One region of the Undibacterium sp. GrIS 1.2 genome, then DNA from elsewhere that is predicted to be linked to it. Evidence: predicted binding sites of a transcription regulator. Region 1 holds the regulator's gene; each other region holds the start of a gene.
The links. Region 1 encodes sigma-54, which starts transcription at its own class of promoters, with help from an activator protein. Its sites were predicted from a motif close to TGGCANGNAANCTGCTTT; they were not measured.
Positions count from the first base shown of each region.

Region 2: a site for sigma-54 is predicted at 6,045-6,062, ahead of AAKU61_RS04885 (TorF family putative porin). Genes of this name have one in related genera too.
Region 3: a site for sigma-54 is predicted at 4,400-4,417, ahead of prpB (methylisocitrate lyase). Genes of this name have one in related genera too.
Region 4: a site for sigma-54 is predicted at 5,480-5,497, ahead of AAKU61_RS10210 (pilin). Genes of this name have one in related genera too.

Region 1 is NZ_JBEONP010000005.1:61,666-69,571, reverse strand. It holds gene AAKU61_RS03420 (cation:proton antiporter domain-containing protein) at 1-750, opposite strand, end outside; gene AAKU61_RS03415 (KpsF/GutQ family sugar-phosphate isomerase) at 869-1,942, shown strand; gene AAKU61_RS03410 (KdsC family phosphatase) at 1,942-2,487, shown strand; gene lptC (LPS export ABC transporter periplasmic protein LptC) at 2,484-3,161, shown strand; gene lptA (lipopolysaccharide transport periplasmic protein LptA) at 3,181-3,759, shown strand; gene lptB (LPS export ABC transporter ATP-binding protein) at 3,761-4,501, shown strand; gene AAKU61_RS03390 (RNA polymerase factor sigma-54) at 4,519-6,015, shown strand; gene hpf (ribosome hibernation-promoting factor, HPF/YfiA family) at 6,169-6,513, shown strand; gene ggt (gamma-glutamyltransferase) at 6,801-7,906, opposite strand, start outside.
Region 2 is NZ_JBEONP010000008.1:1,997-9,902, reverse strand. It holds gene AAKU61_RS04915 (hydrolase 2, exosortase A system-associated) at 1-109, shown strand, start outside; gene AAKU61_RS04910 (hydrolase 1, exosortase A system-associated) at 121-978, shown strand; gene AAKU61_RS04905 (DUF2288 domain-containing protein) at 1,030-1,332, shown strand; gene AAKU61_RS04900 (tetratricopeptide repeat protein) at 1,517-2,770, shown strand; gene AAKU61_RS04895 (ammonium transporter) at 3,253-4,842, opposite strand; gene AAKU61_RS04890 (P-II family nitrogen regulator) at 4,872-5,210, opposite strand; gene AAKU61_RS04885 (TorF family putative porin) at 5,235-5,987, opposite strand; gene AAKU61_RS04880 (accessory factor UbiK family protein) at 6,331-6,573, shown strand; partial or broken gene AAKU61_RS04875 (magnesium chelatase domain-containing protein) at 6,593-6,820, shown strand; gene AAKU61_RS04870 (hypothetical protein) at 6,891-7,906, shown strand, end outside.
Region 3 is NZ_JBEONP010000009.1:38,449-46,354, reverse strand. It holds gene AAKU61_RS05550 (GGDEF domain-containing protein) at 272-1,300, opposite strand; gene AAKU61_RS05545 (chemotaxis protein CheC) at 1,300-1,911, opposite strand; gene AAKU61_RS05540 (response regulator) at 1,923-2,297, opposite strand; gene prpR (propionate catabolism operon regulatory protein PrpR) at 2,394-4,172, opposite strand; gene prpB (methylisocitrate lyase) at 4,517-5,407, shown strand; gene prpC (bifunctional 2-methylcitrate synthase/citrate synthase) at 5,586-6,734, shown strand; gene acnD (Fe/S-dependent 2-methylisocitrate dehydratase AcnD) at 6,935-7,906, shown strand, end outside.
Region 4 is NZ_JBEONP010000019.1:2,566-10,471, reverse strand. It holds gene AAKU61_RS10225 (PglL family O-oligosaccharyltransferase) at 1-91, opposite strand, end outside; gene AAKU61_RS10220 (fused MFS/spermidine synthase) at 374-4,024, opposite strand; gene tfpZ (TfpX/TfpZ family type IV pilin accessory protein) at 4,132-4,860, opposite strand; gene AAKU61_RS10210 (pilin) at 4,956-5,429, opposite strand; gene AAKU61_RS10205 (FHA domain-containing protein) at 5,588-6,193, opposite strand; gene AAKU61_RS10200 (Stp1/IreP family PP2C-type Ser/Thr phosphatase) at 6,229-7,035, opposite strand; gene sucD (succinate--CoA ligase subunit alpha) at 7,253-7,906, opposite strand, start outside.

The DNA of each region.
Region 1 (7,906 bases):
GGCACCCAGCGCCATGGATAAACCCGCGTGCTCAGTCAGCCATGCCGCACCTAGCGTGATCAACAACAGATTAAGCATGAAGAGTTCTTGCGAGCGGCGTTTGACGACGATGCTAAACCAGCCGCGTACTAGTTTTTGTCCAACAAATAACAGCAGAAACAAGACCAGAGCGGCTTTCCCGCTGGCCCATGCGAGAGCTTCAAACAAATTGCTGGAATGCGATGCCAGCGCCGGTACCAGGATCAGCAAAGGGACAAACGCCAGATCCTGAAACAATAAAATGCTGATAATTTGTCGGCCATGCGGGCTTTCCAGCTCCAGTTTTTCGGTCAGCATTTTAGAAACGATGGCGGTGGACGACATAGCCAGCGCACCGCCTAGCGCGAAGGCGGCTTCCCAACTGATATTAAAATGTTGAGGCAGCCAGTAAGATGCTGCTAATCCAATCCCCATGCTGCTGGCAATAGTGACCAGCACTTGCGCCAGACCCAGCCCGAACACAGTTCTGCGCATCGACATCAGTTTTGAGCGCGAAAACTCCAGCCCAATGGAAAACATTAAAAACACGACGCCAAATTCGGCCAGCTCATGCGTGGCCGCACTATCTTCTGCCAGCCCCAGACCAAACGGGCCGATCAAAATACCGACCACCAGATAACCCAGCATCGGAGGCAATTGCAGCATACGGAAAGCGACGACACCTAGAACGGAGGCGGCGAGTAAGAGGAGGGTAGTGTCAAGTGCGGTCATGCAAGCATTATTGCTTAGATGATCAAAAAAACGAACAATATTCACTGGCAAGCAACATATGCAAGCTTATGCAAACTGGCAGAGTTTTTGCTTAGCCAATTTCGTTTATACTCTCGGGATGAGCTCTATTAACTTTATCCCCACCCAAACTCCGGCGGACGTGTCGTCTAAGCTTTCTTCTAAACTTTCGACCAGCCTTGCGCCTGACGAAACCTTTGCCCGTCGTGCTTTGCTATTGGCAAGCGAGACTTTGCAGATCGAAGCAGACGCAATCAAGGTTCTGCAATCCCGACTTTCCGACGATTACGCGGCATTTGCCCTGGCTACTGATCTGCTACTGCACTGCCAGGGGCGGGTAGTTGTTTCTGGTATTGGCAAATCGGGCCATATTGCCCGTAAGATCGCTGCGACTTTCGCATCGACTGGAACGCCTGCTTTGTTTGTACATGCCGCCGAAGCTGCACACGGCGACTTAGGTATGGTGACGCCCCAAGATGTATTTATTGGTATCTCTTATTCAGGCGAAGCGTCGGAATTGATCGCGATTGCCCCTATCATCAAACGCCTAGGTGTCAAACTGATTACCTTGACTGGCAATCCGGTGTCGGGTTTGGCAAAACTGGCCGACGTGCATTTAAATGTGCATGTCGACAAAGAAGCTTGTCCGCTTAACCTCGCACCAACGGCCAGTACGACAGTCACACTGGCACTGGGCGATGCACTTGCTGTTGCGGTCTTGGATGCACGTGGTTTCCGTGAAGAAGATTTCGCCCGCTCCCACCCCGGTGGCGCGCTCGGTCGCCGTTTGTTGACACATGTCCGCGATGTGATGCGTAGCGGCGACGATATTCCTCAAGTGACGCCTGACACTAAGTTGACCGTTGCGCTGATGGAAATTACCAAAAAAGGCATGGCGATGACAGCCGTAGTCGATCATGAGCAGCGGGTAATCGGCGTATTTACCGATGGTGATTTACGTCGTTTGATGGAAAGTGTTCAGGACTTTACTAAAATTGTGATCGCGGATGTGATGCATAAAAATCCACGCAGCATTCGTGCGGAGCAGTTGGCAGTTGAAGCGGTTGAGGTAATGGAAACCCATAGAATTAATCAATTGTTGGTAGCGGATGAACATGGCAAATTAGTCGGCGCTCTGCATATTCATGACCTGACCCGCGCTAAGGTGATTTGATGACTGCAACGACAATGTTGAATTCAAATGCAGTTGCCAAGGCAGCTCAAGTCCAATTAATGATTTTTGATGTAGACGGTATTTTGACCAGTGGTAGCCTGCATTTTGGCCCTGATGGCGAAATGATGAAAAGCTTTAATGTGCTGGATGGTCAGGGAATTCGTTTGCTGCAACAAGCCGGTATTCAGACTGCCATCATCAGTGCGCGTCAGTCGCCTATTGTGGCGCGTCGTGCAGCAGATTTGGGGATTGTTCATTTGCGCCAGGGTATTCATGACAAACGGTCTGCTTTTCAAGAATTATGCGCTGAGTTGAAGGTCGAAGCAGAGCATTGCGGCTTTATCGGTGATGATGTAATTGACTTGCCGGTATTATCGCGGGTTGGTTTTGCCGCCAGCGTACCGAATGGACATGCCGAGGTACGTTGCCGTGTTGATTACATCACGCAGGTGAGTGGTGGCAATGGTGCGGTACGCGAAGTTTGTGATTTTATTTTGCGGGCGCAAGGTAAATACGACCAGGCCTTAGCGCCTTTTCTACTATGAAGTATATTTTTTCTGCAGATCGTTTCCGCGTCTGGGTAGGCATTATTATGCTCGGCGTAATTGCGATGGGTAGCTTTTGGGTGCTGCAAGTTTTACGCAAAAGTGATGAAGAAGGAAATATGCGCAGTGCTGCTCGTACCGATCCTGATTACTATGTGGAAAATTTTAATTTCATCCGTTTGTCGAACAAAGGACAGGCGAATTTTCATGTCACCGGTAGCCGGCTCACTCATAACCCGCAATATGATAATTTTGAAATTACACAACCCCGTATTAATAGTTTTGATAAAGATAAAACTCCTGTAACAGTACGTGCTGATCGCGGACTGGTAGAGCAAAAAACTGCACAACTTAGCGAGCAAGCTAAAGCACAAGTTGAGATTAATACCCAAAGTGACGAGATTCATCTGTATGACAATGTTCAGGTAGTAAGGCCTGAGAGTGATACTACAAAATACATGCAGTTAAATACCGATTATCTATTGTTGTTACCCGATCTGAATACGATGAAAACAGATCATCCCGTGACCTTGTATTCACAAAATTCAGAAACACATGCAGTTGGAATGACGGCGAATAATGAGACACAAGAGACTCAGTTACTAAGTCAGGTTCACATGCATTTTACTAAGCCAGGTGCGAAGTCAGGCACGAAGCAAAAAACATCTAATTAATCAAAATGGAGAGCAAGTAATGAGCTTCCACAATAAACAATCCAAGCATCTGATCGGCGGCTTTTTATGTGCTGTCAGTGCAGTAGTTTTACATTCGGCGGCATTTGCTGAAAAAGCGGATGCCGATAAGCCGACAGAAATTACCGCAGATCATTCTATTTCCGAAGGGAAGAAAAACGTATCTACCATCACGGGGAATGTCGTTTTGACCCGAGGTACCTTGTTAGTCAAAGCCGAGCGCGCTGTCGTGACAACCGCACAAGATGGAACGCAGAGTGCTGTTCTCTATGCTGTTGCGGGCGGCAAAGTATTTTTCCGTCAAAAGCGTGACGGCGGTCCAGACTTATGGGTAGAAGGTGTAGCAGACCGGGTCGAATATGACACCAGGACAGAATTAGTAAAATTTATTTCTAAGGCTGACGTGAAATATCTTGAAGGTAAAACCGTCACACAGGAACAGCAGGGCGACTTTTTATCCTACGACAGTCTTAGCGATGTATTCGTGGCGACTAATAATACGTCTGGAAAATCTGTTGACGGTGGCGGACGTGTGACGTTAATTTTGGCTCCAAAATCCGACAAAAAAGTCAAAGAATAAGATGAGTACATTATTAGTTAAGGGTTTGCAAAAGCGCTATGGCGCGCGGCAAGTCGTCCGTGACGTGTCGTTGGAAGTAAAGAGCGGTGAAGTGGTCGGTTTGCTAGGTCCGAACGGCGCTGGCAAGACTACATCGTTTTATATGATTGTTGGACTGGTACCCTCTGATGCCGGTGAGATCAATATTGATGGTGTTGATATCTCGCGCTTACCCATACACAAACGTGCAACCTTGGGCTTATCTTATTTGCCGCAAGAGGCCTCGGTATTTCGTAAGCTGTCTGTAGAAGACAATATCCGTGCAGTTCTTGAATTACAAAAAGATGAAAACGATCAATTTCTGAGTAAAAAGAAAATTGAAAAACGTTTAGACACCTTGCTGGCCGAATTGCAGATTGACGGCATTCGTGAAAATCAGGCTTTATCCTTGTCGGGTGGTGAACGTCGCAGGGTAGAGATCGCCAGAGCATTGGCAACCAATCCTCGTTTCGTGTTGTTGGATGAGCCTTTTGCAGGCGTCGATCCGATTGCCGTCATTGAGATCCAACGGATTGTGCGCTTCCTTAAAAACCGGGGTATCGGCGTTCTGATCACAGATCACAATGTACGCGAAACTCTTGGCATTTGTGACCATGCCTACATCATTAATCAGGGCGCTGTGTTGGCGACTGGTAAGCCAGACGATATCATTAAAGACGAATCGGTTCGCCGAGTTTATCTGGGAGAGCATTTCCGCATGTAGCGGGAAGCCATACGATGATGAAGCAAAGCCTGCAACTCCGCACGTCCCAGCATTTGGCCTTAACGCCCCAATTGCAGCAATCGATACGTTTGCTGCAATTGTCCACGCTGGAGCTACATCAAGAGTTAGAAAATCTACTTTCCGACAATCCCATGTTGGAGCGGGTAGATGATCCTATGGATAATGCAGTGCGCTTGCTGGCCGACGGCGCCATCAGTGCGACTACGAATAATTCTGAAACTGAATTCGCCGCGCCAGAAATGAATGGCGATGCAGCTACTGCAAGTGCCAGTACTGAAAATGCCGAGCTTAGCGAAGTCGCTGCCTCTGCCGATAGCACCAGCGCGAATGAAGAAGAGTGGAGCTTTGATGATGTTCCTCAAGGCAGCAAATCGTCAGAAGAAGATGACGGACGTCCGCAGTTAGAAGCAGCACAAACTAGCCTCAGAGATCACTTGTTGGAGCAGATGCGATTGAACATTCGCGAGCCCCGTGATCGTGCTCTGATTGAGCTGATGATTGATGCCTTGGATACCAATGGCTATTTGATGGAAACGCTTGAAGAAATTCATGCCAGCTTGCCATTGGAATTATGTGTTGAGCCGGAAGAATTATCCTTTGCGCTGAACATGTTGCAGAACTTTGACCCTAGCGGTGTCGGTGCCAGAAATGTATCCGAATGTCTGGCCTTGCAGATTAAACGTTTTCCTAAAATTCCTTTTGTGACGCGTCGGCTGGCGCAAAAAATTGTTGAGAGCCACATCACTTTATTCGCTCAAAGAGATTTTAATAAGTTGAAGAAAATCCTTAATTGTGATGACGAGGATTTACGCGAAGCGCAAGTGGTTATTCGTCAATGTAACCCCAAACCGGGTGCTGAATTTGCCGTGGCGGCTTCAGATTATGTCGTGCCGGATGTGATAGTCAGAAAGACAGTGAACGGCTGGCAAGTATTACTCAATCAAGATGTGATGCCAAAGCTACGTGTTAATAGTATGTACGCCAGCATCATGAAGCAAAATCGGGGTGACGGTACGCTAGGTTCCCAATTGCAAGAGGCGCGCTGGCTAATCAAAAATATGCGGCAACGCTTTGATACGATTTTGCGGGTTTCACAAGCGATAGTTGAAAGACAACGTAATTTTTTCACGCACGGTGCCGTTGCAATGCGACCACTTGTGTTGCGCGAAATTGCTGATACACTGGGTTTACACGAGAGCACTATTTCTCGTGTAACGACGCAAAAATACATGCTGACCCCGCATGGTATGTTTGAGTTGAAATATTTCTTCGGTAGCCATGTCGCGACGGAAGCAGGGGGGGAAGCATCATCCACCGCGATACGTGCACTCATCAAGCAGTTGATAGGAGCAGAAGACCAGAAAATCCCACTCTCTGACAGCAAGATTGCAGACATGCTGGGAGAACAAGGCATGGTAATTGCGCGACGCACAGTCGCCAAATATCGCGAGGCCTTGAAAATCCCGCCAGTAAGCCTGCGCAAATCTTTGTAACTTGTTCTTGAAATATCCTCGTGTGTTGCTATATATAATTTAGCTCAATAAATAATTTAAGTATTAGTCTGCCAATTCATCGTCTGATTAAATTTACATTAATTGAGTTAAGACAAAATGTTTGTAACAAGTAAGATTACCAAGGAGCGTAGTATGAATCTCACCATCAGTGGACATCACCTCGAAGTAACTCCTGCAATTCGTGAACATGTGCAAAATAAGCTTGAACGTATCAGGCGGCATTTCGATCAAGTAATTGATATCGCCGTCATCCTGACCGTGGACAAGCTCAAAGAAAAGGAAAAACGCCATAAAGCAGACATTAATCTGCACATCAGTGGCAAAGATATTCATGTTGAAAGCCTGGCACAAGATCTCTACGCCGCCATCGACACTCTCATCGACAAACTGGACCGACAAGTCATTAAACATAAAGACAAAATCCAAAATCATCAACATGACGCGATCAAACACATACCCGATCCGACGCCAGTGTAAGCAGATGACTTAGTCGCTTTTTCGATTAGAAAATAGCAAAAAAGGACGCAATCCGGCGTCCTTTTTTTGTTTACGTAACACTTGATTTTTTTGCGAAGATTATGCGCTGATATAAATATACTCCCATATTATTTTTATAAATATGGCTTATTGTCCAGTAATTACATGGACAACTAAAATATACCTGGGGAGAGTATTTATATTGGGTACTGGAGAAATAAGCGACACTCGTAGCTATTCATTTCTTTAAGCCGCACAGATTAGCTTGTACGCATTTAAATTTAACCTCAATACCCTAAAGTTTTTCCGTCGGGATTGCGCGGATCTGAATAACCATCAAATCCCTGATTGCTCATTTGTATCGTTTGTGTGCGCCCCATAGTCGGTGACAATCTCAGATGCTGACCTTTTTGCTCCAGTATGTTTAAGGTATCGATAGTGATCCCTTTTTCTACGCGCAATTGATCTGGCATCCATTGATGATGAATGCGAGGCGCAATGCTGGCTTCGGCAATATTCATATCATGGTCAATCACATTCATAATAATTTGCAAACTGGTGGTGATAATCCGGCTACCCCCCGGGCTGCCTGTGGTCAGAAATGGTCGTCCGTCTTTTAAAATAATTGTCGGTGACATTGAGCTGAGCGGGCGCTTGTATGCCGCAATCGCATTGGCATCGCCACCAAGTAATCCAAACGCGTTGGGAGCACCCGCTTTTACGGAGAAATCATCCATTTCATTATTTAAGGTAATGCCGGTGCCGCTAGCAACGATGCCGCTACCAAAATTCAGATTCAGCGTGTAGGTAGTTGCGACGACGTTACCATACTGATCTGCTGTAGCAAAATGGGTAGTTTGATCACTTTCGTAAGGCGCTAGTTTACCGGGCTTGATTTGATCGGACGGCGTTGCATGTTCTGGATTAATTTTCTTTGATAACTCATCAGCATAGGCGCGTGATGTCAGTGCTTTAATCGGTACTTTGACAAAATCGGGATCGCCCAAATATTCAGAACGATCGGCATAAGCGAGCTTCATGGTCTCCGCCATCAGGTGTAAGTTTTGTGCGCTATTACTGCCTTGTTCTTTAATCGGAAAGTGTTCAAGAATATGCAACATTTGTACGATGTGTACGCCGCCTGAGCTGGGTGGCGGCATGGCCACGATTTCATAGCCGCGATAACTACCTTTGACGGGTTCGCGCTCGACGACCTTATAATTTTTCATATCTTCTGCGCTGATGATGCCTTCATGCTGCGCCATTTCTGCAACAATTTTCTTTGCGATGGCGCCTTGATAAAAAGCACTCGCGCCTTCTTTTGCAATCAACTTGAGGGATGCAGCCAGATCTTTTTGGATTAATTTTTCACCTGCGACCAGAGGTTTGCCAT
Region 2 (7,906 bases), on a different contig from region 1:
TCATGTCCATAGCGTCAAAAGTATCGCATTTTGGACTACTCAAGACATTGCTGTTTCCCATGAATTGCTCACTGCTACGACGAATATTTTTAAAGACTCATTAATATGAGATCGCAAGAGATGACATCTGACGTTTTACAAGAACAGGCCGTTAGCTTCAAAGTAAAAGGGGCATGTTTGTATGGCGTAATAAGTACGCCTGCGCAAGCCTCTCCACGCGGTGTTTTGTTTATCGTTGGTGGTCCTCAATATAGAGCAGGAAGCCATCGCCAATTTACCTTATTAGCCCGCGATTTGGCTGCAAATGGTTATAGCGCGATGCGCTTCGATTACCGTGGCATGGGCGACAGCGAAGGCGAATCTCTGCATTTCTCCGAAACGACAGAAGATATAAAAGCGGCATTAGACTACTTCTTTAAAACGCAAACCCATTTACAAGAAGTCGTACTGTGGGGGCTGTGCGATGCAGCGTCAGCTGCCCTGTTTTATGCACATCAAGATCAACGGATAACAGGGCTAATTTTGCTCAACCCCTGGGTCAGAACTGAGGCTGGAATTGCAAAAACGTATCTAAAACATTACTACGTCCAAAGACTATTCACAGCAGAATTCTGGAAAAAAATGTTGCTGGGTAAAGTTAGATTTTTTACGTCGGCTAAATCATTGGTGATGCAATTGCGCCAGGCAGTAACAAGTAAGAACGTACATTCAGATTCTGAAGAACAACTTGGCTTGCCCGAAAAAATGTTATCTGGGTTACAGCGCTTTAAAGGCAAGACATGTATTATTTTGAGTGAAAACGATCTGACCGCGCAAGAGTTCTCTGATCTGGTTTCCAGCTCTGCTGATTGGAAAAAATTACTCACGTCACCACGACTGAAACAACTTACGCTAGCTGGTGCCAATCACACCTTTTCGCAGAGAAAATGGCGGGAACAAGTAGCTAGCTGGACAACAGAATGGCTTAAAAGCTGGTAAATCTAAAAAATGAATCTTGAAGAATCAATACTGACGAATGAATATTAATGAATGAATACTAACGACACAGCCCGCGCTAAGCTCAATTCAGAAACCGCACAATTCCCCTGGACAGAGTTATTACGTTACTTCGCAGCAGGCGATGTGATTATGGTTGCCGACCAACATGATCTGGTCGAAGTTGGGCTCCAAATATCGATGGATAATAAATCTCTGGTTCAGCAATGGCTAGACGAAGGAACCATTAGTAAAGTCAGTGATTTACAAGCACAAGCCTGGCTTGAGAGTGACGCGCATTTATGGACAGTGGTCGTTAAACCCTGGATATTGGTGCAGCAAAGGGAAAGCGATTAATCACTTTGACGATTCAGGCTAAATTTGCTCCAAGTTTTAACGATGTTAGTAGCGAACTGCACTCAGATATAATGCGCCGTATGAGTAAAAGCCTTGCCTGCACCGAAGTCTCTGCAGGACGCTAAAAATATACTCCTTCCTGTTTTAATTAACTCCTGTGAAACCTCTCTCTAATTTAATGCTCATGAAAAAGAATTCATCTCTCCTCTTGGCAAGCTTGGTTCTGGCACTCGGTTATGGCGCATTGCCATTAACTGCCACTACAGCCTATGCTCAAACTGAAGCGGCAACTCCAGAAAAAGCAGAAACTGTACGTCCTGAAATGGGCAAACCACTCAATGAAATTCAAGAATTACTGAACAACAAACAATTTCCGCAAGCTTTAGAAAAAATTAACGCGCTGGATGCGTTTGAAAAGAAAACGCCTTATGAGGCATTTGCCATTGATCGCATGCGTGCAGTCGTTGCATCAGGTACCAACAACACTGACATGCTGGCGAGCTCATTTGAAGGCATGCTTAAAACTAATTTTTTAAAAACGCCGGAGCAACTTCGTCTGATCGAAGCCATGGCAGGAACTTATTTCAATGAAAAGAAATACGATCTGGCAAAAAAATGGGCATTGCGTTACTTAGAAAAAGACAATAGCAGCCAGCCAGTACATACCCTGTTAGCCCGCTCCATGTACTTGCAAAATGATTTTGCAGGTGCGGCAACTGAGCTGAAGCAATTGTTGAAGGCCGACGAAGATGCTAAACGAACACCAAATAATGACAATCTGCGACTCTTGGGCAATTGCTATCAGCAGCTAAAAGACAACGCAGGCTACATTACCGTTTTAGAGGCGCTGGTCACTTACTATCCTAAAAAAGAATACTGGGGTGATTTGATCTACCGCGTAGAACGTAAGCCAGGATTCTCGGATCGTTTGCGTCTGGATTTATACCGTCTTCTGTTAAAGACAGACAATATCGAAGACGCCGCACAATTTGTTGAAATGGCTGAACTCGCTCTGCTTGCAGGTTTGCCGCTAGAGGCACAAAAAGCTGTGGATGCAGGCTATGCCGCGAACATCTTGGGACAAGGCAAAGATGCAGCTAAGCACAAAGTATTGCGCGACAAAGTCAACAAACAAGCGGCTGATGATGCCAAAACTCTTGATGCCGGCGAAGCAGCAGCCAAGTCATCTAAAAATGGTACCGGCATGGTCAACATGGGTTACAACTTCGCTATCCATAATCAATACGACAAAGGTATTGCGTTGATCAATGACGGTATCGCTAAAGGCGGCTTAAAAGCACCCGAAGAAGCCAAGCTGCACTTAGGCCTGGCCTATTTGCAATCCGGCGATAAAGTAAAAGCAGCTGAAGTTTTTAAAACGATCCAAGGCAGTGATGGCACCGCTGATCTGGCTAAATTATGGATGTTGATGAAATAAACTAATTAGCTTGCAAAATGCTGGTTTGACTTTGCTGGTTTGACTCTGATCACCTGATTCGGGCGGTCAGAAATTCCAGTAACAACGGGTCTGAAAATCAAAAGGGATGTGCAAACAATGCGCATCCCTTTTTCTATCCGGGATCAGATTAGACCTTCGGGTATAAGCTTACTTTTAAGACTCAATTCTTTGAGTTATTCCATATACCCACTATAGTATATTTTATTTGTCCATATAATCATTGGACTATAGGGTATTTTCTATATATTTTTGCGGGAGTATATTAATTCGACTAAACCACTGAGCTAAAAATATCTGCTTAAAACTCTCCCCAAAAAAAAGGCACCTCCGAAAAGGTGCCCATTAAATCAGTCACATGCGCTCTAAACATGCACTGAAGATACTACCCCGAGAAAAACTTTACCTCTGATGCGAGAACCGACAACCTGGCTCTCGCATCGATACTCATATAACGGTACCAATTAAGAATGGTAAGCGGATTCACCGTGGCTGGTGATGTCCAAACCTTCGCGCTCTTCATCTTCAGGCACACGCAGACCGATGACCAGATCAACTAATTTGTAAGCGATCAGAGAAACGATACCGGACCACAGTATTGTCGTACCAACTGCCGTTGCCTGGATTTGAACCTGACCAATGATGGAGTAGGCATCAGTAGACATTTTGTTGGTGACGTAGTCCATGATGCCCTGACCACCAAGAGCAGGTGATGCAAACACACCTGTCAACAAAGCACCCAAAATACCACCGACGCCATGCACACCAAACACGTCCAATGAATCATCTGCACCCAGCAAGCGTTTCAGGCCATTGACGCCCCACAGGCAAATCACACCTGCCAGCAAACCAATGATCAAGGCACCCATAGGACCGACGAAACCACAAGCTGGTGTAATCGCAACCAGACCTGCGACCGCACCGGAAGCACCACCCAGCATAGATGGCTTACCTTTAGACATCCACTCACCGAAAACCCAGGAAACAGTCGCAGCAGCAGTAGCCAGCAAGGTATTGATGAAAGCCAATGCAGCGACATCGCCTGCTTCTAAAGCAGAACCTGCATTGAAACCAAACCAGCCCACCCACAATAATGACGCACCGATCATGGTCATTGTCAGGGAGTGTGGTGCCATCGATTCTTTACCGTAACCAACACGCTTGCCAATCAAATAAGCACCGACCAAACCTGCAACCGCAGCGTTGATGTGAACGACAGTACCGCCAGCGAAGTCTAACGCACCTTTTTGCTGCAAAAATCCACCTTTCAACAACTCGGTTGCGCCAGTAGCCGCATCTTTAATCGCATCAGGGCCAGTCCAGAACCAGACCATATGCGCGATCGGCAAGTAACTGAAAGTAAACCACAATACGATAAACAGCAGAACGGCGGTGAACTTAGCACGCTCAGCAAATGCGCCGATGATCAGACCGCATGTAATCGCTGCAAATGTCGCTTGGAAAGCCACATAGACAAACTCAGGAATCACAACACCTTTACTGAAAGTTGCCGCAGTAGAGAAAGTTGCTTTAGCCGGATCCCAAATACCGTTGAGGAAAAGGCGATCAAACGAGCCAATAAATTTGCCACCTTCTGTGAATGCCAATGAGTAGCCGTAAATGCACCACAGCACGATAATCACTGCAAAAATCATGAAGACCTGCATTAAGATTGACAGCATATTTTTAGAACGAACCAAGCCGCCGTAGAACAAAGCCAAGCCTGGAATTGTCATCAAAATGACTAACAAAGTAGATACCATCATCCAGGCAGTATCGCCCTTGTTGGCAACAGGTGCAGGTGCTGCAACAGCGCCAGAAGCGGCTGTAGCATCTGTCGCCGCTGCCGGTGCTACTGGTGCCACGGCAGCACTGGCCGCTGCGGATGCCATTTCAGCAGGCACTGATGCAACGGCTGGCGCAGTAACAGCAGCAGTAGAAGCTGGTGCATCCACTTTGGCAGATGCTTCATCGGCTGCGATTGCCGACGATGCAAAGCCAACGGACAGGAACAAGGCGCTAGTTATCAACGCTTTGCAGAATGTTTTTTTCATGTGTGATCTCCCTGATTCCACGATATCGGTCACAGTGCGTCGTTGCCGGTTTCACCGGTACGAATACGCACAACTTGTTGCAAGTCATAGACAAAAATTTTGCCGTCACCGATTTTCCCGGTACGAGCAGCAGTCTCTATCGCTTCAATAGCACGATCAACAATCGCATCATCTACCGCAGCTTCAATTTTTGTCTTAGGCAAAAAATCGACGACATATTCAGCACCGCGATACAACTCGGTATGCCCTTTTTGACGTCCGAAACCCTTGACTTCAGTGACTGTAATCCCTTGCACACCAATAGCAGACAGTGCTTCTCGCACCTCGTCTAGCTTAAAGGGTTTAATAATGGCGGTAATCAGTTTCATGCTGACCTCTATTTAATAAATGTTTTAGAACGACTTCAGTGCGGAGAAAACTACGCTTGTCTTACCGGTAAATTTGCCGGCAGGAGTAAAGTACAATTTTTCGTCAGCGTTAGTTCCGATAGCGGCAAGGCTAAAAGTAACGCCTACAAATTCTTTAGTCACACCGATTTTCCAATCTGTGTAGGAAGAAGCACTATTGTTTTTGACTGTTTGGTGGCCTGCGTGCAAATTCAGTGTGTAACCAGATTCTGGTACGACTTCTACGTTGGCACCGATATCAAGATAACCGCTGTTTTTACTATCGACGAAACCGAAAAGATTCGTCACAGAGTGTGAATATTTTGCATAGACCGGACCGTAGCCAACTTGACCATAGATTTCCGTCGTGTTTGCATTTGCAAAACCTGGCACGCTACCTAGTCCGTTGGATGGATATACGTAGGAGAGAAAACCAACATCATAAGAAACGTCTTTAACGATTTCGCCACGTTTGCCACCATAGATATCCCACTCGATATTGCCGTCACCACCAGCATCTTTAGTCCATTTGATCGTTGATAACCAAGTACCAGCGTAAAAACCTGTTGGGTTATGTGTATAGTCAGCACCGCCTTGTAAAGCGGGATTTAGACGAGATTGCGAAATGCCGCGATAGCGGTAATCGCTTACACCACCAATATTGAAACTAACTTCGTTGTCCGGCTTAGCATCTTCTGCATGGGCTAAACTCGCGCCAAATGAGGCTGCTACTGCGACTGCTAATAATAATTTTTTCATCGTACTTTCCCATTTTTAGTTATGTTACGGTTTAAAAAACTTTTATCATTCGTACCATTAGCAGGAGTCGTGCCAAGTCTGGATTTAAACAAAATAAAATTTGCTAATTTGATGAATCATCCGCAGCAAACATCGTAAAAATTCATATTAGAGGGAGCATCTAAGTTCATAGATGTGTTTGTTACGTTATGATTTCACTCTGCTTAGCGTATAGTTAGGTATTAAATAGGCAATACAATTCTGGACATCAAGAAAAATGCACCAATACTTGGCGCCATAAAATTACACACCTAAATTAACTGCACTAATTTTGTGCATAAAAATCGACCAATAGGAAATCAATATGAACAAGCAAGATTTTTTTAGTGATATTCAAACCAAAATTAACCAGGTGTTAGAAAATTCACCAGCCAAAGACATTGAAAAAAATGTCAAAGCGATGATGAGTCAGGGTTTCTCCAAACTGGATTTGGTTACCCGGGAAGAATTTGATATCCAGGCGCAAGTCCTGGCAAAAACCCGTGCCAAGTTAGAGGCATTAGAAGCGCGCATCGCTGCGCTAGAAGTACCGGCCGATAAAACTTAAACACTAAGCTCAAACAATAATGTCACTCGCCGTACTGAAAAGCCGTGCCCTTACCGGGATGGAAGCACCAGAGGTCACTGTGGAGGTGCATCTGGCAAATGGTCTTCCCTCGTTTACGATTGTGGGTTTGCCCGAAACTGAGGTCAAAGAATCTAAAGATCGCGTCAGAGCGGCTTTGCAAAATGCGCGGTTTGATTTCCCTACCAAGCGCATCACTGTCAATCTGGCACCCGCAGATTTACCTAAAGTATGAACAATATTTTTATTTGAGAATGCACATCGCTATATGCGAATAGCACATAGATAAATAAGAACCTATGGTCGAAAAGAAAGAACGCGCCGCTTTTCATCCTCAATTTTACGTCGACGGCTTGGCGCGAATTTTGTGGATCGGGCAACTGAAAAAGGTAAACGAACACAAAGGCTCATCTTGGATAAGAGTCTATTGGATTGAAATTGAAAGTAATGTCCATCATCCTAATTTCAACCATTGTGCTCCAGCTGCTGATGCAATAGTCCAGAATATAGATTTACCAATCGGTTATTTACCACTGATTCATATAAATGCAATATTGCACAAAGGCTTAGTCGTAAGTCCCTGGAAAGACGGAAAACTGCCCTTCGAATGTCGGTCAAACGGCCGCAGTAAAATTGATTTCTCAAGGGGAAATTTAACGGTATTTAATCGGCGAGAAATCGACGAGCTAAATGAGCCGATCTTAGCCTTCAAGGCAGATCGTTTAAAGGAGATGCCGGACTCAAATGCAAAGTGCATTGGCGTTCGCATTGGAGAGGATCCATACGCAATTATTTTTCCTTGCGCTGAAATTTTACGTTTTTTCTATTGCACTTCTTCCACCATGGCAAACGTGTTATTCGATGGACGTATTTTTGAACCAGAGAAGCACTTATTTGATGCCTTAGAAGGAAGGTCCTTTGGACCTTTAGAGGGACACGTTTTCATCACATTAAGAAAGCAAATGCTTGATAGTGATGCAAAGATCATTGCATCATTTTTTTCTGACCCCAAAGTGCTTAGTGCTGCGCAGTTAATACATCTGGAAGCCATTCGTAAAGAAGGTATTTATAGAGATGTTCTCGCCTATCCACCAGTAGATGGTGAGGTAGACCTTGAGTTCTTCTATATACCGATCAAAACAGGTGGAAAAACTCGTATTTTTGTTACTAAATTGATTAAGAGCTATCATCAAACAAACTTCAATACTTTAGAGTTTGACCGCGAAAACAACTTTGAGGATGCGCCAAGTAATAAAGATGGCGAGGTAGACGAGGTGCCCTGTGATTTAGAGGGAGATCCGGCGGAAGCAAATCC
Region 3 (7,906 bases), on a different contig from region 1:
AATAATAATACTGGTAATGGGTATATTTTTTTGTCCAGGTATTCATTGGACTATCAGCTATATTTGTAAAATAAATTGGGGAGTATATATAAATAGTTTACAAAGCGCGTAGAGCAACACAAGTGATGAACAACATGGAAGAGCAATAGCGAAGCGTAAAGTGACGCAAAAAAGAGCTGGAGAAATAGTAAGGTAATTACGTCTGCATAAAGCGGTATTACTCAATTCGCCTCAATTTTGCTCAATTTTATTCAATTTTATTCACTAAGCACTACACATCTTTAGTGTCGGTCAGAGCTGGATTTTGTTCGTGCTCTAATGCTAAATAATGGCTTTGATTACGACCACTTTGTTTGGCTTTATACAGCGCTGCATCGGCAGCTTCCAGCAAATTATGGAGTGAAATATCTTTATCACTCAAATACGTGCTGACGCCGATACTGATACTGATTTGCTGACAAATCCGGGATTTGATATGTGGAATGGCGATATCAAAAATCGCAGCACGGATTTTCTCCGCAAATTGCATCGCACCTTGTTCTGGCATATTCGGCATCATCAGAACGAATTCTTCACCGCCATAACGTGCCACGATATCGGTCGCACGCAAGAGCTGTGTCTTTAATGTTTTTGCGACTTTGATAAGCGCTTTGTCTCCTGCGATGTGGCCGTAAAAATCGTTGTACTCTTTAAAGAAATCAATATCCAACATAAAGATCGATAAGGGTAATTTTTGGCGACGAGAATGCGCCATCGCAATTGCAAAATGCTCGTCAAAAAAACGCCGGTTGTAGATGCCGGTAAGGCTGTCTGTACTAGCTTCTTTCTTCAATATCTCTGAGTGTGATCGCAACATTTTTTCGCGCTTGATGGAGGCGCTGGAGTCGGTGATCTGGATCAGGCAACAGCGTTCTTCATCATCAGAAAATAACGGTGTGATCGAAATAGATTGGTGCATACGTACACGGTCGTCACTCAGGTCGCTGGGATCATATAAGGCCAGCGGCGAGCGATGCAGAGCGTTCGATAAAACAACGGGCAAGCCGTAATTCAAGGTGTTGCGGAGCGAGGTTAAAAAAGCTGCACTAGGGCTTTCATTAAATACCTCAGCGAGTTTTTTTGTGATTGCCTGGTCGGTACTGACATCGCTGTGCTTGACCATCCAGTCATTCCACATCAACACTTGTTCATCGGCGTTGACAAGAATCAAGCCCATGTTAATCGTGTTAAAAATTTGGTCAGCTTTTTTTGCAAGAAGCTGCTGGGAACTGTTGACCGGTTCCCGTGCGGATTCAGTCATCAGATGTTACCTAAAAAACGGTCAATTTGATCAACGAGATTTTTTAATGATGCAGAACTCAGCAAGAAAACCAGGTGGCCTTCGGAATGGCGTTTTTCTATCGCCAGATCGATATGCAATACCAGAATATAAGGATGCTCCGTAGTCTGAGCAATGCGCTTAAACAGATCCTCAGTCGAGGCAATCGCATAGTGTGGCAGCGAGCTGTTGAACGAGATATCGAGCATGTCTGCGACGGCAGATAAACACGCATTGAGTATGATGTTGCCCAGTTCGCACATGGCTTCTTGTTCAAACTCCGCCAGTTCTTCTATGCTCATTTGCGAGCCCATCATATCGCGCACGATTTCCAGCGCATGATCTTCTGTAAAGATCAACACCGCTTCAGCGTCAAATGGTCCTGTAAATTGCTGCGTCACTGCGCCAAAGCGATTGCCTGCAATCGCCATGATGGAGGCATCAATCTCGGTCGATTTTCTGACCTCGACTTTGGGCACGGATAACTTGACTTCATCGCCGACGATTTCGCTCAGGCTGGCTGCGGCTCTGCCGGCGCCGACATTAAATACTTCGCTAAGTGCGTCGAGATGAAGTTCAGTTAAAGTATTCATAAGGATTTAACTTAGCTGCCTAGAAAATGAGTCAGTGCGTTTGCGATCGATTTTTCTGTTACTGGCTTGGCGACAAAAACAGCGCCCAAAGCTTGTGCGCGGGTTTGTAAGGTTTCTTGAATATTGGCTGAAAAAATCACGATGCGCATGGAAGGATGTTGACCCAGAATTTTCTCTGCGGCGTCGGTACCTAACATGCCGGGCATGTTGACATCCATCGTACAAAAATCAGGTAATTCTTTATCCGCAGTGAGGATGGCCTCTTCACCCGTTGCTGCCTCGACAATAATCCAATCTGCATGCTTGGCCAGAATGTGGGCTTTGATCACCATACGGGATACTTTGCTGTCATCCACGATCAGTAATTTTTTTGTGATTGATGTCATGCTCATTACTTTCTTAACTTAAGTACTTATTTGTTTGTTTTTTGTTACAGGCATTTTACCCGAAGGGGCATGCGAAGTAACACCTGATTTGGCAACTTAAGAGACAATGTTTGTATTCTTTAACCTACGCCATAAGGTCGTTCTGCTAATCCCCAAATAATGTGCAACGGCTTCACGATTATTCTCAAAACGTTGCATGATTTTTTCTAAGGATACGCCGTTTAAATTTGCTTGTGATGACACTGACGCGGGTGCTTGCAATGCCATTAATGGCGTTGAATCCTCACTAAGACTTGTCAGGTAAGCTAAGTTTTGCATGCGGTTTGATGCAAGTGTTTGCAGGCTTTCTTGTGCATCTTCTTGTGGGTTTGCCAATGCTGGCTCAGCGATCTCATCGCTAATTCCATAGCCAATTCCATAGCTAATTTCAGATGCAAGCTCAGGTGCGACCTTCATCAACAGACTTGGTGTTAGCGCTTGTAAAGGTTCAGCCGCTAAAAACAAGGCAAGTCTTTCCATCATATTGCGCAGTTCTCTGACATTGCCCGGCCAGTCATAGCGCGCCAACAACTTGCTGCAAGCCAATATTTCTGCATGCAGATTCGCATGTGGTCGGTTGCCAAGGCTCGCCAGCGCATGTTTCAGACACCATTCTGCCAATGGCACCAGATCGCCCTTGCGTTCCCGTAATGTTGGCAATTGCAGACGCAATACTGCCAGACGATAAAACAAGTCTGAACGGAATCGCCCCTCTTTGATCCTGGCATCCAGATCGCAATGAGTGGCGCTGATAATGCGGACATCCACCGGAATAGGGCGTATGCCACCAACCCGGACCACTTCGCGCTCTTCCAAAACGCGCAGCAACCTGGTTTGCAGACTCAAAGGCATTTCGCCAATTTCATCCAGAAATAAAGTGCCGCGATGGGCTGCCTCAAATAAGCCGGCATGACCACCGCGTCGCGATCCGGTAAAAGCGCCGTCTTCGTAGCCAAACAATTCTGACTCTAATAAAGATTCTGCAATCGCACCGCAATTGACGGCGACAAAAGGGTGGCGTGCTCTGGGGCTTTCTTTATGCATCGCCTGTGCGGCGAGTTCTTTACCAGTGCCGGTTTCGCCTTGCAGTAAGACGGTTGCCGGGGAGCGGGCGAAAAGCATAATGGACTGGCGGGTTGCTTGCATTGCAGCAGACTCGCCGCGCAGATCAGTTAGATTGTGGCGTGCGCGCAAGGATTCTGCGGCGGGATGATGTCTGCCACGCGCTGATTCCAGCCGGGTCAGGCGGGCGATTTCTAAGGCGTCTTCAAATGATTGGCGGATAGACTCGGCCGAGTACATAAAGATGCCGGTTAATCCCGCTTCTTGCGCCAAATCCGTGATCAGACCCGCGCCGACGATGGCTTTGATGCCATTTGCCTTCAGTTCGCTGATTTGCGCCCGAGCATCTTCTTCGGTGACATAAGTGCGTTGTTCCAGCTTAAAACCAAAGGTGTTTTTAAATTCGACCAGCTCTGGCATCGTCTCTTGGTAGGTAATCAAGCCGATCTCGGCAGAAACTTTGCGGGCACGCGCCAAGGCTTGCATGACATCAAAGCCACTGGCTTTGGCAATCACGACCGGAACCGGCAGACGGTTTTTGAGATAGGCGCCGTTTGATCCGGCGGCGATCACTGCGTCGCAGCGCTCGGTTAGCAGGCGCTCACGGATATGTTGGGCGGCTTCCTCAAACCCAAGATGCAACGGTTCGATGATGGCACTGCCATCGTATTCGACCATGATGTCGCGGAACAAGTCGAACAGGCGCGAGATGGATACAGTCCAGATGACGGGTTTATCCCCGCTGTCGCGGGCTATCGGTGGGCGTGGGCGCATGTTGAGCCTAATTTTGTGGTGAGTGTTGCAGCGGGTGTTTCAATAAATGTTCCAATGGATGTTTCAAATGCAGTTTCAAAGGATGTTTCATTTTACTTCTAATGTTTCAAATGAAACGCCTTTGTGAAACAAATTAATCTATGGCAGGGATTTTCAATTCGATCATTTAATTTTAAGTCGTTGATTTGTATGGGGCTTGATAAAAATCACGCATGAACTATTGTGACTGGCATGTTGATTGCAATAGCTGGACTAGCAAAACTGCATTCGTAAAACCGCACTGGCAAGGCGAACCAATAAACGAACAGTCAAAACCATTCCGTACAATTTTGAAAGGTCACATCATGAGTCAACTCTCCGCAGGAGCCCGTTTCCGCAAGGCGATGCAAGAAGAATCACCGCTGCAAGTAGTCGGCGCGATCAATGCTAACCATGCTTTGTTAGCCAAGCGCGCAGGTTTTAAGGCAATTTATTTATCTGGTGGCGGTGTCGCTGCTGGTTCGCTGGGTTTGCCAGATTTGGGCATCTCCAACTTGGACGACGTTTTGACGGATGTCCGCCGGATTACCGATGTCTGCGATCTGCCTTTGCTGGTGGACGTGGATACAGGTTTTGGCTCTTCAGCTTTTAACGTTGCGCGCACAGTCAAGTCGATGATTAAGTTTGGCGCTGCAGCGATGCATATCGAAGATCAGGTCGGCGCCAAGCGTTGTGGTCATCGTCCTAATAAAGAAATCGTCAGCAAGCAAGAGATGGTAGACCGCATCAAAGCAGCAGTCGATGCGCGTACTGATGAGAGTTTTGTCATCATGGCGCGTACTGATGCGTTGGCAGTGGAAGGGCTGGAAGCTGCGATGGAACGTGCCATTGCCTGCGTAGAAGCGGGTGCAGACATGATCTTCCCAGAGGCAATTACTGAGCTGGCGATGTACAAGCAATTTGCCGCGGCAGTCAAAGTGCCGGTCTTGGCGAACATCACAGAATTTGGTTCTACACCGTTGTACACAGTGGAAGAATTAGCCGCTGCCGATGTGGGTTTGGTGCTATACCCGTTGTCCGCTTTCCGCGCGATGAATAAGGCAGCCGAAAATGTCTACACTGCGATCCGCCGCGACGGCACACAAAAAAATGTGGTCGATACCATGCAGACTCGTATGGAATTGTATGAGCGTATTAACTACTATGATTTTGAGCAAAAGCTGGATGCCTTGTTTATGCAGCAAAAAGCAAAATAAGTTGTGCTTAATTTTTTGTATATGCCTGTAAATCCAAGCCAAGAACTAAGCGATTAATTGTATTAAAACAATATACTCCCCATTATTTTTTGATAAATAGGCTAATTGTCCATAGAATCATTGGACAGTCTAGTTATACTAATTGGGAGTATATTCATATTTAACTATGGAGAACACGATGACTGAAGCCGTTCCTTTCAAACCAAAAAAATCCGTTGCCTTATCTGGTGTTGCTGCCGGTAACACTGCGCTATGCAGCGTCGGCAAAACTGGTAACGATTTGCACTATCGCGGCTACGACATTCTGGACGTTGCAGATGCCTGCGAGTTTGAAGAAATCGCGCATCTACTGGTGCACGGCAAATTGCCTAACATCGCTGAACTTAAAGCCTATAAAAACAAGCTGAAATCCTTGCGCGGTTTGCCCGCTAATATGAAAGCGGCGCTGGAGGCTTTGCCAGCGTCCGCCCATCCTATGGATGTCATGCGCACGGGTGTCTCGGTTTTAGGTTGTACCTTGCCAGAAAAAGATGATCACAATACGCCAGGCGCGCGTGATATCGCCGACCAGTTAATGGCATCTCTTGGCTCCATGCTGCTTTACTGGTACCACTTCAGCCATAACGGTAAACGGATTGATGTCGAGACTGACGATGATTCTATCGGTGGCCATTTCTTGCATCTGTTGCACGGTAAAAAGCCAAGCGCATCATGGGAAAAAGCGATGCATACTTCCCTGATTTTGTATGCAGAGCACGAGTTCAACGCGTCCACATTTACTTGCCGCGTGATCGCTGGCACGGGTTCTGATATTCATTCCGCCATCACCGGCGGCATTGGTGCTTTGCGCGGACCAAAACACGGCGGTGCTAATGAAGTTGCGTTTGAAATTCAGAAGCGTTACGACAATCCGGATGAAGCAGAAGCGGACATCAAAAAGCGGGTAGAAAATAAAGAAGTGGTGATTGGTTTTGGACATCCGGTCTACACCGTGTCTGATCCACGTAACAAGGTCATCAAAGAAGTTGCACGTCAGTTGTCGGTCGAGGCAGGCTCTACCAAAATGTTTGATATTGCAGAGCGCTTAGAAACCGTGATGTGGGACATCAAAAAAATGTTCCCGAATCTGGATTGGTTCTCTGCCGTGTCGTATCACATGATGGGCGTGCCGACCGCTATGTTCACACCGTTGTTCGTCATTGCGCGCACTTCCGGTTGGGCAGCACACATCATTGAACAGCGTATCGACAACAAGATTATTCGTCCAAGCGCGAATTATGTTGGTCCTGAAGATTTGCAATTTGTGGCGCTGAAAGACCGTAAGTAAACTGCTTTTTTGCTAGCTAGCAAATGAGACTGCAAACAAGAAATTGTAGGGTGCGCTGTGCGCACCGCCTTATCTAATTCAGATGCAATCCAAATTAATTTGGATTGGTACATTTGGTTCCGCTAATGTGCTTGGTGCACATGGCGCATCCTACGAAATTTTTTGCTGCTGCGATTTAATTATTTTTGACTGACTGAATAATGAATACTCAATTCCGCAAACCCCTGCCAGGCACTGCGCTGGACTATTTTGATACCCGTGCAGCAGTCGACATGATTGCGCCTGGTGCGTACGACAAGCTACCTTATACCTCCCGTGTCCTTGCCGAGAATCTGGTACGTCGTTGCGATCCGGCGACACTGAGCGACTCGCTGAAACAATTCATTGAACGTAAGCGAAATCTGGATTTTCCGTGGTTCCCGGCACGTGTGGTGTGTCATGACATTCTCGGACAAACTGCATTGGTTGATCTGGCCGGTTTGCGTGATGCAATTGCGGACCAAGGTGGTGATCCGGCTAAGGTCAATCCTGTGGTGCCTGTACAGTTGATTGTCGATCATTCGCTGGCAGTGGAATGCGGTGGTTTCGATCCCGATGCGTTCAATAAAAATCGTGCGATTGAAGACCGTCGTAATGAAGATCGTTTCGACTTCATCAACTGGACTAAAAAAGCCTTTAAAAACGTCGAAGTGATCCCGCCGGGCAATGGCATCATGCATCAGATTAATCTGGAACGCATGTCACCGGTGATCCAGGTCAAGGACGGCGTGGCTTTCCCCGATACGCTAGTCGGTACTGATAGTCACACACCACACGTGGATGCCTTGGGTGTACTGGCAATCGGTGTTGGCGGTTTAGAAGCAGAAAACGTGATGTTAGGTCGTGCCTCGTGGATGCGTTTGCCAGATATTATCGGCGTAGAACTGTCTGGTCGTCCGCAGCCCAACATTACTGCGACCGACGTTGTGCTAGCCATGACAGAGTTTTTGCGTAAACAAAAAGTGGTTGGCGCGTATCTCGAATTTTATGGCGAAGGCGCTGCTGCATTAACTCTTGGCGACCGTGCAACGATTTCCAATATGGCACCGGAATATGGCGCGACCGCAGCGATGTTTTCTATCGACCAACAAACTATCGACTATCTGAAATTGACTGGCCGTGAAGATGAGCAA
Region 4 (7,906 bases), on a different contig from region 1:
ATGGATGGATGTGGTAAGGGTGAAGATAAGAAGCAAAAAGGAAAACTGCAAACAAAAGAAGCGCAAATTTGTTTTTTGGGGAAGTAAGCATAGACAAATCAGAATGATCGAAATCAGGGCCTGTTAAAAATAAAATATTGGAACACGTTCAAGCTGGAAAGTAGGGTAACGAGGTAAAGTTTACCGTACCTTTCAGCTTCAACCCTTAGCAAAAAGGCGAATTTAAACTCCAGATCACATGACACTGATCCACATTCGCGCTCCTTATTTTGATTGTCATTGAACCCTAGAGCATGATCAAATTATTCGAGATCAGTAAGCTCCTTCACAATAATTAGCCAGGACAGTAGCGATTGATATCCAAAAACAGCGTCTAATGGAATTTTCTTAATAACTGCATATTGCGCTGAAATGAACTAGGCCCATCATTAACGTTTGCTTTTGGTGTGCTGTATTCAAGGCGTAGATTGTTATCAGTAGATACCCAGAAACTTGGATCAATACCGCTCGACACAATAAAACGATCTATTCCTGCGTTATCAAGGATACGATCACCTGCAATGGCAGCAACTGGGCGATCCAGAATATCGCGTACTGCTCTGAGATCCGGCGAACTTTCCAGCTTGTTCATTGCTTCGCTCGTCGGCGACTTTTTTTCCGGACTATTGGTCGCAATCAGAATTCCCTGCCCACCCGACACATACAAAGACACATAGCGGAATTCTGCGCGTAAGGAAGTAATCACACTGAGTAAATCACTTGGAGCCAGCCTGTGTAATTGCAGCCATTGTTGCAACACACCATCTGGCTTCATACGCGAACGGGCAAGACTATAAAACTCTTGGTTGTACAAAGATGCTGCCCCAGCAAACCAGATGGAGGTAATCTCTATACTGACTACGTCATACTTGGCTTGTTTTGATGAGAGTAACAACAGATTACGCCCGTCAGTCACATGCAGTTGAACGCCAGGTGCAGAAGAAACCCGATTGTTAACTTTATCAAAATGCGTATCCGCCAGTCGCACCACATCACGGCTAAGCTCTGCGATATCTAGGTGTTTAAAGCCGCTTTGATGGAAAACGCGACTAGTCACGCCTGTGCCATAGCCAACGACAAGAGCCCGTTCACGACTACTTTGGTGTAACAATGACGTTAGCGCAAATCCCATTTGTGCTTGCATCTCGCCAGTTGTTGCGTCATTACCCTGAAATTTACCGTTAGTCAGCAATGTCTTGACTGTCCCCTCAGCTGTGGTTTGTGTGGTCACCGTGGTGAGTCCGCCATCAATACTTTCAGCATGCTCAATAACATGCCCCCATTGTTGGGGAGTAAAGTAGACATTAGATCCAGAACTGATAATATCGTAGTTCAAACGGGCACCCAGCGATAACACAACCACCAATGTTGTTACCGCAAACGAAACGACATCGTTTCGTTTGAACTTGGTTGCAGTGATGATTAACACCAATATAGCAAGTGCCAAGGCACCAAAGGCGATTACGTTCGTTGCAACAAGCCCTCCAAATACCGGCAACAAGAAAAAACCAAAGACTAAAACGCCCGTGATATTACCTAAGGTATTTAAAGCGGCGCCATAACCTAACATTGCGATTGGTTTTGCACGGCCGGCAGCCGTGGCAATATCCATACCAAACGAATATGCAGCACCAATAAATAGTGTAGGTGGAATCATCAATAAAGCGCATACGGCCCCACGTATCGCTTCGCGGTCGACGAATGATTGAGCTATAGGATAGTGAGCAAAAGTGGCAAAATACTCAGGAATATCATTCCACCACCAGACACCTCCGGCGGCACTTGCCGCCAAGCCAAGCAAGGCCCAGGCAAGCAGTCTTATGCGATCGCTATCAGGCTTTAACAATAAACGTCTGGCGACCTCCCCACCAACTGCCAACCCTAGTAAAAAAGTTGCCAGCATTAAACCAAACGCATACACGCTATTGCCCGCAACAATCGATAGCATATGAACATAGACCACCTCAAGACCAAGCGATAAAACACCTCCGACGCATAATGTAAGCAAAGCGGCTACCGCAGCCTCCTGAGGCAATTTCACCTGCATCTCTATCGGATTGCTATCTGTCGAGGCCGGTATCGCCGATGCTGTCAAGATCCATCGCTTTGACAATTCCATACCAGCAAGTGCTACCAACAAATTCAGTAAAGCAGCCACCAAGGTAGTCTGCGATGCTCCAAGTGAGGGAATAATTACATAGCTTGTCAGCAGTGCACCTGCTGCCGCACCACCTGTATTGGCAAAATACAACCAGGCCACGTTAACCCCCACCCTTTGAGATTGCGTCCCCAAGGCTTGCGCCAGTACGGGTAAAGTAGCGCCCATTAATATGGTAGGAATCAACAATACAGTTGCTCCAAGTACTACTCTCAATCCAAGCAACATGGAGGAATCGGGCGCTTGGCCTGATGCTAGTGCCACATATACCTGTTGGATCAGATCGAATAAAAATGGTGTCACAACACAATATGCAGCAATCGACAATTCAATCATTGCGTACACCACTAGCGGTCGACTTGTTCTCAGCGCCAATCGACTACCTATCAGGGAGCCAATAGCCATCCCCCCCAAGAAGGTTGCCAGCACAGTCAAGGTTGCCGTAGAGGTGCTACCAAACACTAATGCAAGTTGCTTTGCGAATAAGACCTGGTATGCAAGCGCTGCCAGCCCTGAAGCAAAAAACATGGCAAAAAGACGGCGTTCAAGTGATTTTTGATTATCACTTTTAATTGTTTTTACCATTTCAACCGGGCATATGCTCACATATGCGGTAAATCCTCGCATCCAATACGCTTGCAAAGCAACAGCCCCCATTGTTGCGAAAATCATGACCCAGCAGATCCATGGATGCGCCACAATCCAATGAATAGACGTGCGTAAGCTAACAACCCATGCAGCCCACACACCAAATCCGATCAATGTTGTCCAACGGCGCTGCTTCACAGTCCAGGGAATCGATGTCGTGCATAGAGCAATCGCTGCCAACACAAAAGGTACGGCTACGATGAGATCGACAACATAGTGTTCCCCCAAGCAAAGTGTTGATAGCAAAGTTAAACTAGTCAACGCCAATAACATGACTCTCGACCACCATGCCGTACCGTTGCGCCACCACAAAATACACACTGCAAGCATCCAGCCAAAGTGCATAGATGGCATACCATTACGCGGCGCATAATCAATACCGATCATTTCCAGAGGAAGTTTAGCTTGACTTAATCCGAGGTCGAAACGCGCACCAAACACATACTTTGGACCCGCTATTGGAAAAAAGTGGTATGCGAGCATCGCACAGCTGGTCAGCACTACCCATGTTAAGAGCGCGGATGCCACTCCAATTGGTCGCGAACGTAGTTGACGTAACGCGAGAGCCATAAAGCTTAAGGGTGGTGCCAAGCCATAAGCAAGACTCAACAAATGTGCGAACACTGACGACGATCGCGCAAAATCTAATAAAGGTAGAGTGATGTTTAGGCCAGCCGCCCGATCCCATTGCAACGAATACATATCGTAAGTGAATGGATGTAGTGCCGAGGTAAGCCCCAAGGCGGACATTGGCACCATCATAAATAACAAGGTAGCGACTGCCAGATAACGTAACTGACTTTCAAATACAAGATCAGCGCCATGAGCGGGCGATCGCATAAATCTGATCAAAAGTGCCAGCGTAGCGGGAATTGCCATGGAAAAAACCAACCACATCATTGCAGAAAATCCTGCTGGATCAGCCTCCCACGTGATATGCAAGCGTAAATCAGTCGTGTACGTCTGCCATAAAATCGCACAAACGATAGGCCAGCACAAAAAAACTATCCACTGAGCCAGTCGACTGGGTCGACTCGCCCAAAATATCATGACTAGCGCAGAGCTATATCCACTGAAAGTAATGAAAATCTCTTTACCTGACAAATGCCAAACCGCAAGTGCGATATCCTGCATTGGCCACGGATTCAAGCCTAGTGCAGCAGTCAGTAAAAGGAACATGACTCCGACAATGAATATCCAAACTGCTCGTCTTGAATCTGCAACCGTGTTACTAACCATTAATTTATTCATTGTCTGCTTTAGTGTTTCTTAGTTTGGAGTGGCAATCAGGGCCTAAACGGCGCAATACCTACTACTGCGGCAGTTCTGGCATCAATAATCACTACAAACGTGGATGTGCTGATTGTGATGGGTTGAAATTTGGCATTTTTCTCGTTATAGCCATATTTGTTCAACCATGCATCAATTGTGAGTGCAGAAGCAGGGTTATCTTTTTTAAGCTGCTCAATAGATATGGCTTTACTCAAAATTTCTGGTGCCATCAAAGCATAAGAAATATGCAACTGCGGCAAATGACCGCGCCCACCACCAACGGGAGCCATCGCAGCCAACGCGGAAATATCATGCTTATCGGTAGGTGGCTTGGTACCCACCCAACGTGGCCCCCACCATGGCAATATGGCCTTACCCTTCGCAAGATTGGCATCCGTCAACTCACTCGCTTGTACCACTTGGAATCTATTACCAAGTGCCGCAACATAGGCAGGGCGTCCTTCTAATAACGTACTGACACCATAGCTCATCGCACTTATCTGCAATGCAGCAATGATGACCAAATCGAGCGCCATCCCTTTCTTGCCCACCTTGAATACAACTAAAGTCAGTAGTGGGCCAAGTACCACATCAATCCCGACGACTAAAAGAAATATTTCATGCCCACCGATCGCCATTAACATCGGTGACGGGTACCAGACAAACCAACATAAAGCTAATAATATGAGCCCTACAATAGTACTAATCAAAAAATGAAAACCGCTCGCACGAAATCTAGACATGTTTTTGATCCATGAATATCATAAAAAATATCGAAATCATCTACTACAATAAAAACAACCCGCCGTAGCGGGTTATTTTTATTGTTAAAAAAAAATTATAAGCAGCCGCCTTGGCCTGGCTTCAAACCACGGGTCGGATTACAAAGCGAACCCAAAGTGGTCCAGATCATGTTGGCTTGACCAGAAACTGCTGATGGAGTGATGGAAGTAACAAGCAAATTTGCACCGGCTGCGTCAGTTGCTGCAGTTGTTGCACTCGTAATAGCGCCAGTAGCGCTGATCGCCGGCAAAGGAGCTAGAATGAACTTAGTTGTTGCCATCTGAGGGATACTACCACTACCCATCTGCGTGCAGTTTGTCCAGGCACCATCTGCCTGATAGCATTCGGCGATTGACAATTTTAAAGAATCCAACTCAGCCATCGCACCAGCTGCTTTAGTACGTGAGGTGTAGTTAGAATATTGTGGCAATGCAACTGCCGCCAAAATACCAATAATCGCAACAACGATCATCAATTCAATTAATGTAAAACCTTTTTGTAATTTTTTCATCATTTGCGTGGATTTCATTTCTTTCTCCCTGAATACTTCAATAAAATGTTTAGTACTACAATTTGTTATGAGCAATACCTGTGCCAACTCCAAAAAAGCGGATTAGGACATTAAACTGACAATTATCGACACAAAAAAACAAAATTTGTCATAAATTGTTTTATTTAAACAAACAACTAAACAACAACAAATGTCAGTCTTGTCCCAGATAAATTGATTTCGTCACCATCGACCAATTGTGTCGGGTTGGCGTCGTCGATGACTCTTGTATTAATTGTTACTTTTGATGCACCTTCAACTATTGAAATGTAAAACAGTTTTCCTTGCTCTGAAATAGCTACCACTTGTACGCCGGGGCTACCAATAGTCGTCACTGGCTTATTAAGAACCATTTCTTTGCCAGCATTCACACCATTGAGTATTTTTATTTTTGCACGCGGTGCTAAGCTAGGAAACTGTTGATTTTGGATTGCAGGCTGAGGAAGACCACTAATTGGCTCAGATTCAAACCGCACTTTATATTTACCAATGTCGATCACATCGTCATTTTGTAAAAGATGCTTCTTAACAGGTTGCCCATTTACCATGGTGCCATTGGTGCTACCTAAATCTAATACAAAAGAACCATTACTTGTGGTGTCAATAGCAACGTGCTGGCCACTCACCGTCAGATGATCAATCACGACGTCATTGCTTGGCCGTCGGCCTATTGTCAGACGCGACTTTAGGATGGAAATTTCTTGTTGGACTAAGCCGTTAAAAGTGACGACGATTTTCGCCATGATGCTCTCTATAAAAAACGAAGCTGTAAATCGAGCTATTTAAAAAAAAGTTGCCGTGTGACCGACCGACGATCCAACTTGCTGACCTTGAGGAGAACCACTGAAATATTGTCGCGCCCACCTTTGTCGTTGGCACTATCCACCAATAATTGGCTACAGAGCTTCAGATTATCAACATGCAGTCTCAATATGTCTTGGATTTCATCATGGTTGAGCATGTCGGTCAAGCCATCTGAGCACAAGAGGTAAATATCCCCTTGTAGTATGTCGTGCTCATAAATTTCAACTTCTACCTCACCTTGCGCTCCTACCGCTCTGGTAATCAGGTTCTTAATCGGTGAATACTGTGCTTGCTCTTCGCTGATCAAACCGGCGTCAATTTGCGCCTGTAATACTGAGTGATCATGAGTAATTTGCAGTAAATGGTTCGCCCTGTATTGATATGCACGTGAATCCCCCACATGCGCCACGAGAAGTTTATCGTGATGACAAAACGCAACAACAACTGTGGTACCCATACCGACAAATTCAGAATTATTCTGTGCCGCATCCCAGACACGAAAATTACTCATTTCTATTGCTTCTTTAATCCAACGAACAGCAACCGATGTCTGGCGCGCAAATAAAGAAGAAAAAGTAGATGTTTTTTTGAGTAGTAACTGCTGCGTAATAATGTCTACCGTCATTTTGCTGGCGATTTCACCAGCATTATATCCGCCCATCCCGTCGGCTAATACTGCAAAATCCGCATCGGCACATATTTCTATGGCGTCTTCGTTATGTGCCCGCACTAGTCCCGTATCTGAGAGACCCGCAAACTCTAATACGCGTTGAAATGACATGAATAGTGATTAAATGTGAGAAATAAATCAGGTTCTATAGATATAAAAAGATATAAATCATAATAATCCAAAACAATGCTAAAGATCTTTTTTCAAGCTTAACACCAAGCTGCGGAACTGTTGCATAAAGATAAGTAAAATGGGGAGCAAAGCTCCCCATTTCATGATGTAACTCAGTATAAGTTACTCAAAATTGCAACTTAGTCCGACATTGAGACTACAACATTGCCTTCAACAAACGCGCCATTTCCGAGGGGTTTTTAGTTGCTTTGATGCCGCACTCTTCCATGATGTCTAATTTAGCTTGTGCCGTATCAGCACCACCAGAAATCAAAGCACCAGCATGACCCATACGTTTGCCTGGAGGCGCTGTAACACCAGCGATGAAACCGACGACTGGTTTCTTCATGTTGTCACGTATCCAATAGGATGCATTGGCTTCGTCGGGGCCGCCGATTTCGCCAATCATGATGACAGCGTCAGTGTCTGGATCATCATTGAACATTTTCATGATGTCTATATGCTTCAAACCATTGATAGGATCACCACCAATACCAACAGCAGAAGATTGACCCAGACCTAATGCAGTCAATTGACCAACTGCTTCGTAAGTCAATGTACCGGAGCGGGAAACCACGCCAATACGACCTTTACGATGGATATGACCTGGCATGATGCCGATCTTGATTTCGTCTGGTGTGATCAGACCTGGGCAATTTGGCCCGAGCAATTTCGTTTTGCTGCCAGATTTTGCCATGCGGTCTTTCAGCATCATCATGTCACGGACAGGAATGCCCTCGGTAATGCAAATTGCCAGATCGAGGTCGGCTTCAACCGCTTCCCAAATCGCGGCGGCAGCACCTGCAGGTGG